DNA from 3 places in the Actinoplanes teichomyceticus ATCC 31121 genome. Region 2 is predicted to be linked to each of the others. Evidence: predicted binding sites of a transcription regulator. Region 2 holds the regulator's gene; each other region holds the start of a gene.

Region 1 (5,518 bases), 680 kb from region 2:
GCGACCTTGATGGTCTTCCGCAGCGCGTTGACCACCAGCGTGGAGAGCGCCTGGCCCTCCACGTCCTCGGCCACGATCAGCAGCGGCTTGCCGGTCTGCAGCACCTTCTCCAGCAGCGGGAGCAGCTCCTCGATGCTGGAGATCTTCTGGGTGGTGAGGAGGATGTGCGCGTCCTCCAGCACCGCCTCCTGCGACTCCGGGTCGGTGACGAAGTTCGGCGAGATGAAGCCCTTGTCGAACTGCAGACCCTCGGTGACGTCGAGCTCGGTGTGCAGCGCCGAGCCCTCCTCGACGGTGATCACACCGTCGCGGCCGACCCGGTCCATCGCCTCGGCGATCAGCTCGCCGATGGTGGCGTCCTGGGCCGAGATGGTGGCCACGTTCGCGATCGCCTTGTGGTCGGCGACCTCGACGGCCTTGGCCAGCAGCGCCTTGGAGACGGTCTCGGCGGCCAGGTCCATGCCGCGCTTGAGGCCGATCGGGTTGGCGCCCGCGGTGACGTTGCGCAGACCCTCGCGGACCAGCGCCTGCGCCAGCACGGTGGCCGTGGTGGTCCCGTCGCCGGCGACGTCGTTGGTCTTGGTCGCCACCTCCTTGACCAGCTGCGCGCCGAGGTTCTGGTACGGGTCGGTGAGCTCGATCTCCTTGGCGATGGTGACGCCGTCGTTGGTGATCGTGGGGGCGCCGAACTTCTTGTCCAGGACGACGTTGCGACCGCGGGGGCCGAGGGTGACCTTGACCGTGTCGGCGAGCGTGTTGACGCCGTGCTCCAGCAGGTGCCGGGCGTCGTCGGAGAAACTCAGGATCTTCGCCATGAATGGTCCCTTCACGCACTACCGCCCCGGTCCGGTTGCCCGGGCCGAGGCGGTCAGCACTGTCAGTAGGTCACTTCTCGATGACCGCGAGGACGTCGCGGGCGGAGAGCACCAGGTACTCCTCACCGGCGTACTTGACCTCGGTGCCGCCGTACTTCGAGTAGAGGACCACGTCGCCGACCTTGACGTCGAGCGGAACCCGGTTCCCCTTGTCGTCGATCCGGCCGGGGCCGACAGCGAGGACGGTGCCCTCCTGCGGCTTCTCCTTCGCGGTGTCGGGGATCACGATGCCCGACGCCGTGGTGGTCTCGGCCTCGTTCGCCTGGACCACGATGCGGTCCTCGAGCGGCTTGATCGCAACCTTGGTCGCGGTAGTCACGGGCATACCCTCCTGGGTACAGGTTTCGCCGGCCTTGAACCAGGCCGGTCAGATGCCTCATGCCACCGGGCGGGGCCGTCGTCGCGGGTGCCGGTCCGCCTGGCGCTAGCCGCACGGACGGGCCGGGCGGCTGGCACCCTCATGTTGAGAGTGCTAACCGGAGATTATGCCGGAACTAGCACTCCGTCAACCAGAGTGCCAACCTGTCACGCCGAGGAGAATGCCTGGTGTGACCCCTGAACTTCTTGCTGTGCTGCAAACCCCCGAAGGGGCGGAGGCCCTGGCCGTGGCGGCCGAGGTGGGCGACGGCGAGCCGCTCGCCGCGGCCTCGGCGTTACGGGCCCGGGGCTTCGGCGCGGAGCTGGCCGCAGCCGCACTCACCCAGGCTAGTTTGCGTCGCCGGGCGGCGGTGAAGTTCGGCCCGGACGCCGCCGGAATGTTCTTCACCCGGCACGGCCTGGAGCAGGCGACCCGGGCGGTGGTGGCGCAGCGGCGGGCCGCCCGGCTGGCCGCCTGCGGCGTCCGGACCCTCGCCGACCTGGGCTGTGGGCTGGGCTCCGACGCGCTCGCCGCGGCCCGGCACGGCATTTCGGTGTACGCCGTGGACGCCGACCCGGCCACCGCCGCGCTGGCCGCCGCGAACGCCGCGGCCGCCGGACTGGCCGACCGGATCACCGTGACGTGCGCCGACGCCACCACGGTCGCGGTGGAGGGGTACGACGCCGTCTTCGCCGACCCGGCCCGGCGGCAGACCGGGCGTGGCCGGGTGTTCGACCCGAAGGCGTACTCGCCGCCCTGGGACTTCGTCGCCGGTCTGGCCCGGCGGGTCCCGCGCACGGTGCTCAAGCTGGCCCCGGGCATCGATCACGGGCTGCTGCCGCCGGGCGCCGAGGGCGAGTGGGTGAGCGTCGGCGGCGACCTGGTGGAGGCGGCGTTCTGGTGCGGCCCGCTGGCGGCGGCGCCCCGGCGGGCCACCCTGCTGGGCGGCCCCGAGCCGGCCGAGCTGACCGGCTCGGGGCGGGAGCGTGCCCCGACCGGCCCGGTCGGCGCGTGGTTCTACGACCCGGACCCGGCGGTGGTCCGCTCGCACCTGGTCGCCGAGTTCGCCGCGTCGGTCGGTGGGCGGCTGGGCGACCCGGAGATCGCCTACGTCTACACCGACGACCCGGTGGACACGCCGTTCGCCCGGCGGCTGGAGGTGACCGACGTGCTGCCGTTCTCCCTCAAACGGCTGCGCGCGCTGCTGCGCGACCGCGGCGTCGGCACCCTGGAGATCCGCAAGCGGGGGTCCGCGCTGGTCCCCGACCAGCTGCGCAAGGATCTGCGGCTGTCCGGGCCGAACGCGGCCGGGCTGGTGCTGACCCGGGTGGACGGCGCGCCGGCCGCCCTGCTGACCGCGCACTCCACGCCGCCGGTGTGACCGCGCACTCCACGCCGCCCGGTGTGACCGTGCGCTCCGCGCCGCCGGGGTGATCGTGCACTTCACGCCGCCGGGATGAATGTGCACTTCATGCCGCCCGGTGTGATCGTGCGCTTCGCGCCGCCCGGTGTGATCGTGCGCTCCGCGCCGCCGGGGTGATCGTGGCGACGCGGGGAGCGCGTGTCCCGTGCTCCCGGGTAACCTGCGGCACATGCCGAAGAAGGCGGCCGGCACGCCGGCCACGGTGCTGCTGACCGCGGAGCGGGTGGCGCACACCCTGCATCCGTACCAGGTCTCGCCGGACGCGCCCAACTACGGCGCCCTGGTTGCGCAGGCCCTCGGGGTCGCGCCGGAACGGCTGTTCAAGACGTTGGTGGCCGATGTGGACGGCCGCCTGGTCGTCGGCGTGGTGCCGGTCACCGGCGAGCTGGACCTGAAGGCGCTGGCGCAGGCCACCGGTGGCAAGCGGGCGGCGCTGGCCGACCGGGGCGCCGCCGAGCGCAGCAGTGGGTACGTGCGCGGGGGCATCAGCCCGCTCGGGCAGCGCAAGCGTCTGCCCACGGTGGTCGACGACTCGGCCGCGACCCTGGACCTGATGTACGTCTCGGCGGGCCGCCGCGGCCTGCAGGTCGCCCTGGCGCCGGCCGACCTGATCCGGCTGACCGCCGCGTCCGTGGCCCGCATCCGGGCCTGACGGCTCCCCGCCCGGGGCTCGGCTGACCCGTCGGTGCCGGGCGCGCATCCGGGCCTGAGGGCTCCCGGGCCGGGGCTCGGCTGACCCGTCGGTGCCGGGCGCGCATCCGGGCCTGAGGGCTCCCAAGCCGGGGCTCGGCTGACCCGTCGGTGCCGGGCGCGCATCCGGGCCTGAGGGCTCCCGCCCGGGGCCCGGCTGACCCGTCGGCGCCGGGCCCGCATCCGGGCCTGACCGCCTCGCCGCGCGCCAGAATCGTTCGGCTGTCCGAATCGGATCGGCCCATGCCACACGGCGAGATCACCCAACGCGACGAGGCGCGTCGACATCCGTGACCCTGGCTCGCCGGTAACGGCTTTTTCCCGGGATCGTGTTGCCGGATTGTTATCCACGGTTATCAGATGGATCACCGTAGTGCCTTGTGTTCTAGGCCACGTCAGGAATACGTTGCCGGGCACAACAAACCGGTTCCTGATCCATCGGCACCAGGGGAGCGCACTCCCAGGCACGCATCGCCCCTGACGAATCCGACCCAAGGTCCCGGATTTACCCCCCGAAAGGACATACGGAATGCGTAAGGGACTGTTCGCCCTTGCCGCGGCCGGACTGCTGGCCGGCAGCATGGCCGCCTGTAGCGACAAGAGCGACGACTCCAGTGCCGGCGGCGGCAGCGGTGAGGCCGCGAAGGCCGGCAAGGTCGGCGTGATCCTGCCCGACACCAAGAGCTCGGCCCGCTGGGAGACGGCGGACTACAAATACCTGACCGAGGCGTTCAAGGCGGCCGGGGTCGAGGCCGAGATCAAGAACGCGCAGGGCGACAAGGCCTCGTTCCAGACCATCGCCGACGGCATGATCCAGAGCGGCGTCAAGGTCCTCATGATCGTGAACCTGGACTCCGGCACCGGCAAGAACGTGCTGGAGAACGCCAAGAAGGCCGGCATCGCGACGATCGACTACGACCGCCTCACCCTCAGCGGCGGCGCCGACTACTACGTGTCCTTCGACAACGTCGAGGTCGGCAAGCTGCAGGGCCAGGGGTTGGTGGACTGCCTGACCGCGGCCAAGGCCAGCAAACCTGTGGTGTCGTACCTCAACGGCTCGCCGACCGACAACAACGCCACCCTGTTCAAGGAGGGCTACGACTCGGTCCTGGCGCCCAAGTTCCAGTCCGGTGAGTACCTCAAGGGCCCGGACGACGCCGTTCCGGAGTGGGACAACGCCAAGGGCGGCACGATCTTCGAGCAGCAGCTCACCAAGAACAACAAGATCGCCGGCGTGCTGGCGGCCAACGACGGCCTCGGCAACGCGGCCATCGAGGTGCTGAAGAAGAACAAGCTCAACGGCAAGGTCCCGGTGACCGGCCAGGACGCCACCGTGCAGGGCCTGCAGAACATCCTCGCCGGCGACCAGTGCATGACCGTCTACAAGGCGATCAAGAAGGAGGCCGACGCGGCCGCCGAGCTGGCCATCGCGCTCGCCAAGAGCCAGACGCCGACCACGGCCACCGGCACCGTGACCGACCCGCAGTCGAAGAAGGAGGTCAAGTCCGTGCTGCTCAAGCCGGAGGCGATCACCAAGGCGAACGTCAAGGCGGTCGTCGACGACGGTTTCGTGACCAAGGCGGAGCTGTGCACCGCCGCCTTCGCGAAGGCCTGCGCCGAAGCGGGCATCAGCTGACCCGGCAGCACCCCCGCTGAACCCGGTGCCGGCGCCGCTCACGTCCGCGTGGGCGGCGCCGGATCCGGTTTCGCAGCGCCCCCCGAACGGCCGGTCACCGAACGAAGGAGAAACATCCGTGGCCGCGACACCCCTACTGGAACTGCGCGGGATCGACAAGAGTTTCGGTCCCGTACAGGTCCTGCACGACGTCGAACTGAGCGTCTACCCCGGCGAGGTGACCGCCCTGGTGGGCGACAACGGCGCCGGCAAGTCGACGCTGGTCAAGTGCATCAGTGGCATCCACCCGATCGACGCGGGCACGGTGACCTTCGAGGGCAGGCAGGTCACCATCCACAGCCCCCGGGACGCCGCCGAGCTCGGCATCGAGGTCGTCTACCAGGACCTGGCCCTCTGCGACAACCTGGACATCGTCCAGAACATGTTCCTCGGCCGGGAGAAGAAGCGCGGCATCGTCCTGGACGAGCCGACCATGGAGCAGATGGCCGGCGAGACCCTGGCCAGCCTCTCGGTACGCACCGTCAAGTCGCTGCGCC
Region 2 (5,518 bases):
ATCTGCTCGAACGTGCCCCACCCCTGGCTGGGACGCTGCTGGAAGAGGCCGACCGAGTCGCGGTCGCCGTCGTCCAGGTTCTCCAGCTTGGACTCCTGCAGGGCGGTGGCCAGCGCGACCACCACCGCCTGCTCGGGCATCTCCTTGCGCACGCCGACCGCGGCGATCGTCGCGGCGTTGGCCATCTGCACCGAGTCCAGGGTGACCTCGCCGTCGGCGCGGACCGTGCACTCCGGGCCGATCCGGGGCAGCTTGATGCCGCCGGGAACCTTGCTGAGCACGAAGAACACGCTCACCACGGCGATGAGGGCCAGCGAGGCGAACACTCCGATGACCGCTTTCAACCTCACCGCACCTCCTCACTGTCGGACGCCAAGCCTAATCAACGAGCGCACGGAGACATCCGTGACTGTCCGGATGTGCCGTCAGGGCGCCGGGATCCAGCTCGGGTCCCGCTTCTCCCGGCGGGCGGCCACCCCCTCCCGGCCCTCCGCAGAGGTGAAGTATCCGGCCGATCGGTCACTGAGGTCGGTCAGTTCGGCCCGGATGGACTCCGACCGGGTACGCCGCAGAAGTTCTTTCGTGCCGGCCAGCGCCAGCGGGCCGCCGCGGATCAGCGACGCGCAGTACCGGGCGACCGCGGCGTCCAGCTCCTCGTCCGGGACCGCGGCCGTGACCAGGCCGATCTCCGCCGCCCGCGGGCCGTCGAAGACGTCGCCGGTGAGGTAGAGCTCGGCGGCCGCCCGGGGGGCCAGCCGGGGCAGCACGGTGGCGCTGATCACGGCGGGGATCACGCCGAGCCGTACCTCGGTGAACGCGAAGGTCGCCGAGCGGGCGCAGACCGCGAGGTCGGCCGCGCCGATCAGGCCCAGGCCGCCGGCCCGGGCCGGGCCGCCGATCCGGGCCACCACCGGTTTCGGGAACTCCCAGAGCGCGGCCAGCAGGTCGGCCATCAACTCGACCGGCAGACGCTCGCCCGGCCGGGTCGCGGCGGTCTCCTTCAGGTCGGCGCCGGAGCAGAACACCGGGCCGGTGTGCGAGAGAACCACCACACGTACGGCGGGGTCGGCGGCCGCGGCGCCGAGCCGGGTGAGCAGTTCGGTGATGAGCGCGCGGGACAGCGCGTTGCGGTTGGCGGGGCTGTCCAGGGTCAGGGTGGTCACCCCGGCGGCGGTGACGGAACGGACCAGATCCATGCCCGGCACCTTAACGGCGACCGTGCACACTTGGCGGATGGCCGGCGCACTCCCTGATGGCGAACCCGTACCCGCGGACGGGTCGCTCCCCGACGAAGCCACCCGCGACGTGGGCGCGAACGGCTTCGCCGTCTACGTCCACGTGCCGTTCTGCGCCAGCCGGTGCGGGTACTGCGACTTCAACACCTACACCGCGAGCGAGCTGGGCGGCGGCGCCGGCCGCGACGAGTACGCCTCGACCGTGCTGCGCGAGCTGGACCTGGCCGCCAAGGTGATCCAGCCGCGCCGGGTGGACACGGTCTTCGTCGGCGGCGGCACCCCCACCCTGCTGAGCGCCGACGATCTCGGCCGGATCCTCGACGGCATCGACCGCACCTGGGGCCTGGCCGCGGACGCCGAGGTCACCACCGAGGCGAACCCGGAGTCGGTGGACCCGGCCTACCTGGCCCGGCTGCGGGCGGCCGGCTACACCCGGATCTCGCTGGGCATGCAGTCGTCGGCGGCGCACGTGCTGCGCGTGCTGGACCGCAAGCACACCGCCGGCCGCGCGCCGCAGGCCGCCCGGGAGGCCCGGGAGGCCGGGTTCGAGCACGTCAACCTGGACCTGATCTACGGCACGCCGGGGGAGACCGCGGAGGATTTCGCGCAGTCGGTGCAGACCGTGATCGAGGCCGGCGTGGATCACGTCAGCGCCTACGCCCTGATCGTCGAGGACGGCACCCGGATGGCCGCGCGGATGCGCCGCGGCGAGATGCCCTACCCCTCCGACGACGTGGCCGCCGACCGCTACCTGGCCGCCGAGCAGGCGCTGACCGGCGCCGGCTTCCAGTGGTACGAGGTGTCCAACTGGGCGCGGCCCGGCGGCGAGTGCCGGCACAACCGGCTGTACTGGACCGGCGCGGACTGGTGGGGGCTGGGCCCCGGCGCGCACAGCCACGTCGGCGGGGTGCGCTGGTGGAACGTGAAGCACCCGTCGGCGTACGCCCAGCGTCTGGCCGGTGGCGTCTCGCCCGGTCACGGCCGGGAGCTGCTGTCCGCGGCGGACCGGCACGTGGAGGACGTGATGCTGCGGGTCCGGCTGCGCGACGGCATCGCCCTGGATCGGGTGGACCGGGCCGGCGCGGAGCGGGCCCTGGCCGGTGGTCTGCTGGAGCCGGCGGCCTGGGCGGCCGGGCGGCTGGTGCTGACCCTGCGCGGCCGGCTGCTGGCCGACGCGGTGATCCGGGACGTCGTCGCCTGAGCGCGCGCGGGTGGCCCGGCGGCGGCGATCGGCCGTACTCTTTCGGTCCGGCCCCGGCTGGCGGGCCGGATCGGCCGCCCCGGAACCGCCGAGGGTCCGTCCTTTCGATCATCGCGCTGCAGCCAGCGGCGACGTAGACTGGCACTCTGTCCGCGGGAGTGCCAGAGGGAGGGTCATATGAGTCTGGATGACCGCAAGCTCGAGGTCCTGCGGGCGATCGTCGAGGACTACGTGAAGACCCGCGAGCCGGTCGGCAGCAAGGCGCTGGTCGAGCGCCACCAGCTCGGTGTCTCCCCGGCCACGGTGCGCAACGACATGGCCGTGCTGGAGGAGGAGGGGTACATCCGCCAGCCGCACACCAGCGCCGGCCGGGTGCCCACCGACGCGGGTTACCGGCTGTTCGTCGACCGGCTCACCCGGATCAAACCGCTCAGCCCGGCCGAGCGCCGGGCGATCGAGCGGTTCATGGTCGGCGCGGTCGACCTCGACGACGTGGTGCACCGCACGGTGCGCCTGCTGGCCCAGCTGACCCGCCAGGTCGCCGTGGTGCAGTACCCGAGCCTGTCCCGCTCCGCGGTGCGGCACCTGGAGCTGGTGCCGATCTCCACCACCCGGCTGATGCTGGTGATGATCACCGATACCGGCCGGGTCGAGCAGCGTCTGGTCGAGATGCCCGCCCCGGTGCCGGACGGCGACGTGTGGGAGCTGCGCCGCCGGGTGAACGAGAAGCTGGCCGGGCAGAAACTCGCGGACACCCCGCCGCTGGTGCAGAAACTCGTCGACGAGTGTGCACCGGAGCGGCGTGGGAACATGGCATGTCTCGCCAGCGTGCTGCTGGAGACGCTGGTCGAGCGGAGTGAGGAGCGCCTCGCGCTGGCCGGGACGGCCAACCTCACCCGCGGCGGTGTGCTGGACTTCCAGGGCACGCTGCGACCCGTACTGGAAGCGCTGGAGGAGGAGGTCATCCTGCTCAAGCTGATCGGCGACCTGGAGCCCAGCACCACCCGGGTCCGGATCGGCGACGAGAACGAGATCGACAACCTCCGGTCCGCGTCCGTGGTCAGCACCGGTTACGGGCCGGGCGCCACGATCGTTGGTGGGCTCGGCGTGCTGGGGCCGACCCGGATGGACTACCCCGGCACCATCGCAACCGTTCGTGCAGTGGCACGCTACGTTGGCGACCTGTTGGCACAGAATTGACGGATCCGCGCAGACATTGAGGACTCCAAACCCCGTGGCCAAGGACTACTACGGAATTCTCGGCGTGAGCCGGGAAGCCACCGACGACGAGATCAAGCGCGCCTACCGCAAACTGGCTCGGCAGTACCATCCGGACGTCAACCCCGATCCGGAGGCGCACGAGAAGTTCAAGGACATCAACGCGGCGTACGAGGTCCTCTCCGACGACCAGAAGCGGCAGATCGTCGACCTCGGCGGCGACCCGCTCGCGCCCGGCGGCGGCGCGCCCGGCGGTGGCCCCGGCGGGGCCGGCCCGTTCGTCGGTTTCCAGGACATCATGGACGCCTTCTTCGGCACCGCGGCCGGTGGTGGCAGCCGCGGTCCGCGGCCGCGCACGCGGCCCGGGGCCGACGCCATCCTGCGCCTGGAGCTGGACCTGGTGGAGACCGCGTTCGGCGTCGAGGCGCCGATCACCGTCGACACCGCGGTGCTCTGCACCCAGTGCTCCGGGGCCGGCACCGCGCCCGGCACCCACCTGGCCACCTGTGAGGTGTGCGCCGGTCGTGGCGAGGTGCAGTCGGTGCAGCGCACCTTCCTCGGCCAGGTCGTCTCGTCCCGCCCCTGCCAGAACTGCCAGGGGCACGGCACGGTGATCCCCAACCCCTGCCCGACCTGCGCCGGCGACGGGCGCATCCGCACCCGGCGCTCGCTCACCGTGAAGATCCCGGCCGGGGTCGAGGACGGCATGCGCATCCGCCTCGCCCAGCAGGGCGAGGTCGGTCCGGGCGGCGGCACCGCCGGTGATCTCTACGTGGAGATCCACGAGCGCCCGCACGACGTCTACTCGCGCAAGGGCGACGACCTGCACTGCCGGGTCACCCTGCCGATGACGGCCGCGGCGCTGGGCACCCGGATGACCATCAAGACCCTCGACGGCGAGGAGAACATCGAGGTCAAGCCGGGCACGCAGCCGGCCAGCACGCTGCGCATCCGGGGCAAGGGCGTGCCGCACCTGCGCGGTCAGGGCCGCGGTGACCTCTTCGTCCACCTGGACGTCAAGACGCCCACCAAGCTCACCGCCGACCAGGAGCGGATGCTGCGCGACTTCGCCAAGACCCGCGGTGAGGACGTCGCCGAGCTCAGCAAGCAGGGCGGCTTCTTCAGCCGGATGCGCGACGCGTTCAACGGCCACTGACCGGCCGGCGACACGGGAGGCGGTGGCCGGCGGCCACCGCCTCGCGGGCGTGGCACGCGCCCCCGGCCGGCGGCTGGGCGGCTTCCCCGGCGCGGTAGCGTGCGGGGGTGTCCGCGCCGCTGTTCCTGGTCGAGAGCCTGCCCGCCGGATCGTCGTTCACCCTGGACGGGCCGGAGGGGCACCATGCCGCCACCGTGCAACGGCTGCGTGCCGGTGAGGCGCTGATCCTCGCCGACGGACGTGGCGGCACCGCGTACGCCGAGGTCGTCGCGGTGGGCCGGGGCAGCGTCGACGTCGCGGTGCGCGAGCGAACCATCGAGCCGGCGGCCGACCCGCGGCTGGTGGTCGTGCAGGGCATCGCCAAGGGCGACCGCGGGGAGCTGGCCGTGCAGGCGATGACCGAGACCGGGGTCGACGAGATCGTGCCGTGGGCGGCCTCCCGGTCGGTGGCGCAGTGGCGCGGCGACCGCGGGGCCAAGGCTCGGGACAGGTGGGCGGCGACCGCCCGGGAGGCCGCCAAGCAGGCTCGCCGCTCCTGGCTGCCGGTGGTCGCCGGTGCGCCGGACTGCTCGACCCGGCAGGTCGCGGCCCGGCTCGCCGGCGCGGCCGCCGCCTTCGTGCTGCACGAGGAGGCCACCGAGCGCCTCACCGCCGTGCCGCTGCCGGCCGGCGGCGAGATCGTGCTGGTGGTCGGCCCGGAGGGGGGCA
Region 3 (5,518 bases), 1.8 Mb from region 2:
CAAGGTGGACAAGGCGTTCAGCGAGCTGGTCGAGATCGGACTGGCGCAGGCGCCGGAGGGCGGCTGGACCGTCTTCGGCGCGCAGTCGGCCGGCTGCAATCCGATCGCGGTGGCGCTGCACCACGACACCGACGTGATCGTCCCGGTGAAGCCGACCGGGATCGCGAAGTCGCTGAACATCGGGGACCCGGCCGCCGGGCCGTACGCGATCGAGGCGGTGCGCCGCACCGGCGGGTGGATGGACTACGCGAACGACGACGAGATCCGTGCCGGCATCCGCCTGCTCGCCGAGACCACCGGCATCTTTGCCGAGACGGCCGGCGGCACCACCGTCGCGGTGCTCAGGAAACTGGTGGAGAGCGGCCGGTTGGACCCCGCGAAGGAGACGGTCGTCTACAACACCGGCGAGGGGCTGAAGACGCTGGACGCGATCGCCGGGGAGGCCGGGCCGACCCACCGGATCAAGCCCTCGCTGCGTGGCGCGCGCGAGGCCGGCCTGCTGGGATAGCACTCGGTGACCGGACATCTGCCGGTTGTCGAATATTCCTCCCCCGGAGGGCTTGCGCGCCGATCCCCGGATGGGCAGGATGCATGTCGCGGGAGGACGCGACGCCGTACGAGGCCCCTCACCCGAGCTTGGCGACAATCTCCGAGGGACCCAACGACCCAGCGCTGACCCAATGGCTCCGTGCCGGAGGCGCTGTGCGCCCGTCCTCCCGACCAAACCCCCTCAGCGGAACCGCCGCAGCCATGGGCGCGGCGGGAGCTCCTCGGGATAACCGCCGTCGTTCAGGCCGGCGTGGCGTTCGAACCAGTTGCGGACGCCGAACGATCCCGTCGTCACATAGGACCAGCCACAGGCGAGCCAGTAGGCGGGCCAGAACAGCGGGCCGAGCACCGCGTACTGGCCCGCGTGCCGGCTCTCGTGGGCCAGCAGGGCGGACCGTTGCTCGTGCAGCAGCCACTCGGCGGAGCGGCGCGTGATGATCACCGAGCCGACCGTGAAGCAGGACGCCGGTGGCATCCGGAGCCGCCAGCCCTCGGCGATCAGCACCCCGTGCCGGCCCCGCCGGATCCTCGTCCGGGTGAGCAGGGCGAGCAGGAGGCCGGCGCCGGTGGTCCCGTTCGCGGCGGTGAGTACCGTGCGGGCGACATGCCAGGGGCGGCCGGCCATCAGATCCGCCGGCGCATCTGCAGCTGGGTGAGGACCGGCACGGTCGGGTGCGGCAGGCGCAGCCCGGTGTCCTCGAAACCGAGTTTCTGGTACGCCCGGACGGCCCGGTCGTTGCCGACGACGACCTCCAGCATCAGCTCGTGCCGGCCGGCCGCGGTGGACCAGTCGGCGACCGCCTCGATCAGGCCGGGCAGCAGCTTGCCGCCCCGGCTCGCGGGTGTCAGGTAGACCGAGAAGACCACGGTGACCTGTGGCTCGTCCGGGATGGCGGTGCCGCCGGCGTGCCCGGTCAGCGGGCCGGCGCCCGGGTCGACGACGAACTGGGCGAGATCGGGGCCGCTGGCCGACATGGCGAGCCGCTGCCGGAACCCCTCGTGCGAGCGGGCGGCGGCCTGGGCCAGCGTCTCCAGGAAGGCGAGCGGGCTGTCGGCCAGCATCTCCAGCCGCAGGGCACGCAGCCGGCCGGCGTCCTGCGGGGTGACCCGGCGTACCGTCCAACTTCCCATGTCGTCCTGACTACCCGCCGCGGCGGCCGGCGGCAACCGTCTTGCCGCGAACGGGACGGTGAACGGCCGGTGCGCGGCGGGGCCGGGGTGACCGCCGGGATGACCGTCCGAGCTGGGCGTGAAGATCTTTACCCGGATTCCGGGCCGGACTCGTGGGTTTCGCGGGAAGATGGGGTTTCTTGCACTCGGCACCCGGGAGTGCTAAACAAGTGATTGGCACTCGCGACCCGTGAGTGCCAACAGGTCGGGACGGTGGGGTTCCGGTCACGGCGCCGCCATCGGCGCCGCGGCACGAAACCGGTCGTCGCGGGCTATCCGGCTCGGCCTGAGGACGTCACATCGCCAGGTGGTGACGTCCGCAGACTTCCTCAATGTGCGGGGGCGGGCCGATGCGGCCCGACGCCGCGGATGTCCAGGAGGACAACGCCGTATGGCCAAGATCATCGCATTCGACGAGGAGGCTCGTCGGGGCCTCGAGCGGGGCATGAACCAGCTCGCCGACGCGGTCAAGGTGACCCTCGGCCCGAAGGGCCGCAACGTCGTTCTCGAGAAGAAGTGGGGCGCTCCCACGATCACCAACGATGGTGTGTCCATCGCCAAGGAGATCGAGCTCGAGGACTCGTACGAGAAGATCGGCGCCGAGCTGGTCAAGGAGGTCGCCAAGAAGACCGACGACGTCGCCGGTGACGGCACGACGACGGCGACCGTCCTGGCCCAGGCTCTGGTCCGCGAGGGCCTGCGCAACGTCGCCGCGGGCGCGAACCCGATGGCCCTGAAGCGGGGCATCGAGGCCGCCGTGGCCAGCGTCTCCGAGGGCCTGCAGCAGCTGGCCAAGGACGTGGAGACCAAGGAGCAGATCGCCTCCACCGCGTCCATCTCGGCCGGTGACTCCACGGTCGGCGAGATCATCGCCGAGGCCATGGACAAGGTCGGCAAGGAAGGCGTCATCACCGTCGAGGAGAGCAACACCTTCGGCCTGGAGCTGGAGCTCACCGAGGGTATGCGCTTCGACAAGGGCTACATCTCGGCGTACTTCATGACCGACGCCGAGCGGATGGAGGCCGTCTTCGACGACCCCTACATCCTGATCGCCAACAGCAAGATCTCCGCGGTCAAGGACCTGCTGCCGATCCTCGAGAAGGTCATGCAGTCCGGCAAGCCGCTGGTCATCATCGCCGAGGACGTCGAGGGCGAGGCCCTGGCCACCCTGGTCGTCAACAAGGTCCGTGGCACCTTCAAGTCCGTCGCCGTCAAGGCCCCGGGCTTCGGTGACCGCCGCAAGGCCATGCTGGAGGACATCGCCATCCTCACCGGTGGCGCGGTCATCAGCGAGGAGGTCGGCCTGAAGCTGGACGCCGCCGACCTGTCCCTGCTGGGCCAGGCCCGCAAGGTCGTCATCACCAAGGACGAGACCACCATCGTCGACGGCGCCGGCAACGCCGAGCAGATCCAGGGCCGGGTCAACCAGATCCGCGCCGAGATCGAGCGCTCGGACTCCGACTACGACCGCGAGAAGCTGCAGGAGCGCCTGGCCAAGCTGGCCGGCGGTGTTGCGGTGATCAAGGTCGGCGCGGCCACCGAGGTCGAGCTGAAGGAGCGCAAGCACCGCATCGAGGACGCCGTTCGTAACGCGAAGGCGGCCGTCGAGGAGGGCATCGTCCCCGGTGGTGGCGTCGCGCTGGTGCAGGCCGGCAAGACCGCGTTCGACAAGCTGGACCTGGCCGGCGACGAGGCGACCGGTGCGCAGATCGTCAAGATCGCGCTCGACGCCCCGCTGCGTCAGATCGCCGTGAACGCCGGCCTCGAGGGCGGCGTCGTGGTGGAGAAGGTCCGCAACCTCGAGGCGGGGCACGGCCTGAACGCCGCGACCGGCGAGTACGTCGACCTGCTGGCCGCGGGCATCATCGACCCGGCCAAGGTCACCCGCTCGGCGCTGCAGAACGCCGCGTCGATCGCCGCGCTGTTCCTGACCACCGAGGCCGTCGTGGCCGACAAGCCGGAGAAGACCCCGGCCCCGGCCGGCGCCCCCGGCGGCGGCGACATGGACTTCTGAGTCCGGTCGTAACAGCTGTCCGGAACGGGCGGGTCGCTCTCAGCGGCCCGCCCGTTCCGCTGTTTCCACCCGGTCGCGCCCGAGCGGCGCCGGGCCGGTGGGGCGCGGCAGTCGTCAGCCGCCCGGCTCCCGGCGCTGCTCCGGTACGGGGCCGCCGGCCGCCCGCAACAGCGCACCCAGCCCGGCGAGCAGCGCGGCCACGACGAGCAGCACCCGCGGATCCGGCCCGCCGGTCGTCGGCAGATCCGGCCACCCGCCCACCGGCAGGGCGGGGGAGACCGACGGCGGCGCCGGCGCGGTGGACGGCCGTGGCGCGGCGGACGCGGACCGGCTCGGCGACGGCCCGGGCCGCGCGCTCGACGACGGGACCGCCGGCGACGGGCCGGGCGAGGCGGGCGGCGGGACGGTCACCACGATCGTGCCCTGCGCGACGTTGCCGTCCGCGTCGACGATCTCGTACGTGAACCGGTCCTCACCGACGAAACCCGGGTCCGGGGTGTAGGTGACCGAGCCGTCCGCGTTGAGCCGCGCCGTTCCGTGCGCCGGCGGGGTGATCCGGCGTTCCGCGAACGGCCGGCCGAGGCTGTCCGCCGCCGGCAGCCCGATGACGGCGGCCTCGCCGGGCGGCGTGGTCACCGCCCGGTCCGGGGCCACCGGCGGCGCGCCGACCGTGACCGTCACGGTGGCCGAGGTGCGGTGCCCGGCGTCGTCCGCGGCGGTGTAGCCGAACCGCGCGACGCCGGAGAAGCCGTCCGGCGGCGTGTAGACGACCGCCCGCCCCGCGTCGCTCACGGCTGTCCCGTGGTCCGGCCGGCCGACCTCGACGACCCGCAGGGCGCCCTCCTCGACCAGGTCGTTGGCGAGCACCGGCACGGTGACCGCCGTCCGGTACGCGGTGACCCAGGAGTCCGGCACGGCGAACGGCGTGACGTCGGTGACGATGACGGTCAGTGTCGACTCGGCGGTGCCGCCCAGCGGGTCGGTCACGGCGTACCGGATCTCGGCCTGGCCGGCCCAGATGGCCGGGGCCGTGTACCGGATCCGGCCACCGGTGAGCGTCGCGCTGCCGGCCGGGGGCCGGCTCACCGAGCTGATCGTCAGCCCACCGGCGACCGAGCCGGTGTCGTTGGCCAGCACGTCCACGTCCACCTGCCGTCCGGCCCGTACGGCGGCGAAGTCCGGCCGGGCCGCCGGGGCGGGGCGCACCCGCACGGTGACCCGGCCCCGGGCGGTGTTCCCGATCGGGTCGCGGACCTCGTACGCGATGGTGTCGGTCCCGGCGAAGCCGGCCGTCGGGACGTACCGGATCCGGTTGTCGCCCTGCAGCGACGCCCTACCGTGCGCGGGCGATCCGGTCCAGCTCACGGTGAGCCCCGCCCCCTCCGGATCGACGTCGTTCGCGGCCGCGTCGACGGTCACCGGCGCGCCCGCCCCGGTCTCCGCGCTGTCGTCGGCCGCGGCCGGCGCGAGGTCCACGGTGACCGTCACCGTGCCGGTGTCGGTGCCGCCCAGGTCGTCGGTGAGCAGGTAGTCGAAGGTGTCCACCCGGGTTCCGGGCGCCGGGGTGTAGTCGACCGTGAGCGGCCCGGTGACGGTGACCGTGCCGTGCCCGGGCGGGTCGGCGGAGAGCACGCTCAGCGGCTGGCCGGTGTTCGGGTCCCGGTCGTTGGCGATCACCGGCAGTGACGTGGCCCCCTGCTCGCGCACCCGGAACGTGTCGTCCACGGCGACCGGCGGGGCATTGCGCACCACCACGGTGACCATCGCGGTGTCCGGCACCCCGTG

What was found. The regulator HrcA, encoded in region 2, represses chaperone genes, less so after heat shock. The targets are predictions, from matches to a motif close to GGTTNGCACNCTCNNNNNGAGNGTGCNAACC.
Region 1: groES (co-chaperone GroES) is a predicted target of HrcA. The motif match lies at 1,323-1,353, and genes of this name have one in related genera.
Region 3: groL (chaperonin GroEL) is a predicted target of HrcA. The motif match lies at 1,892-1,922, and genes of this name have one in related genera.

The regions. Positions count from the first base shown of each region.
Region 1 covers NZ_CP023865.1:708,144-713,661, forward strand. Annotated here, with positions in the region: gene groL (chaperonin GroEL) at 1-815, opposite strand, end outside; gene groES (co-chaperone GroES) at 886-1,200, opposite strand; gene ACTEI_RS03340 (class I SAM-dependent methyltransferase) at 1,415-2,614, shown strand; gene ybaK (Cys-tRNA(Pro) deacylase) at 2,826-3,308, shown strand; gene ACTEI_RS03350 (sugar ABC transporter substrate-binding protein) at 3,876-4,982, shown strand; gene ACTEI_RS03355 (ATP-binding cassette domain-containing protein) at 5,101-5,518, shown strand, end outside.
Region 2 covers NZ_CP023865.1:1,386,148-1,391,665, forward strand. Annotated here, with positions in the region: gene ACTEI_RS06300 (hypothetical protein) at 1-344, opposite strand, end outside; gene ACTEI_RS06305 (enoyl-CoA hydratase-related protein) at 426-1,196, opposite strand; gene hemW (radical SAM family heme chaperone HemW) at 1,234-2,436, shown strand; gene hrcA (heat-inducible transcriptional repressor HrcA) at 2,614-3,636, shown strand; gene dnaJ (molecular chaperone DnaJ) at 3,671-4,810, shown strand; gene ACTEI_RS06325 (16S rRNA (uracil(1498)-N(3))-methyltransferase) at 4,918-5,518, shown strand, end outside.
Region 3 covers NZ_CP023865.1:7,847,108-7,852,625, reverse strand. Annotated here, with positions in the region: gene thrC (threonine synthase) at 1-508, shown strand, start outside; gene ACTEI_RS34615 (hypothetical protein) at 731-1,174, opposite strand; gene ACTEI_RS34610 (GNAT family N-acetyltransferase) at 1,174-1,680, opposite strand; gene groL (chaperonin GroEL) at 2,111-3,733, shown strand; gene ACTEI_RS34600 (Ig-like domain-containing protein) at 3,848-5,518, opposite strand, start outside.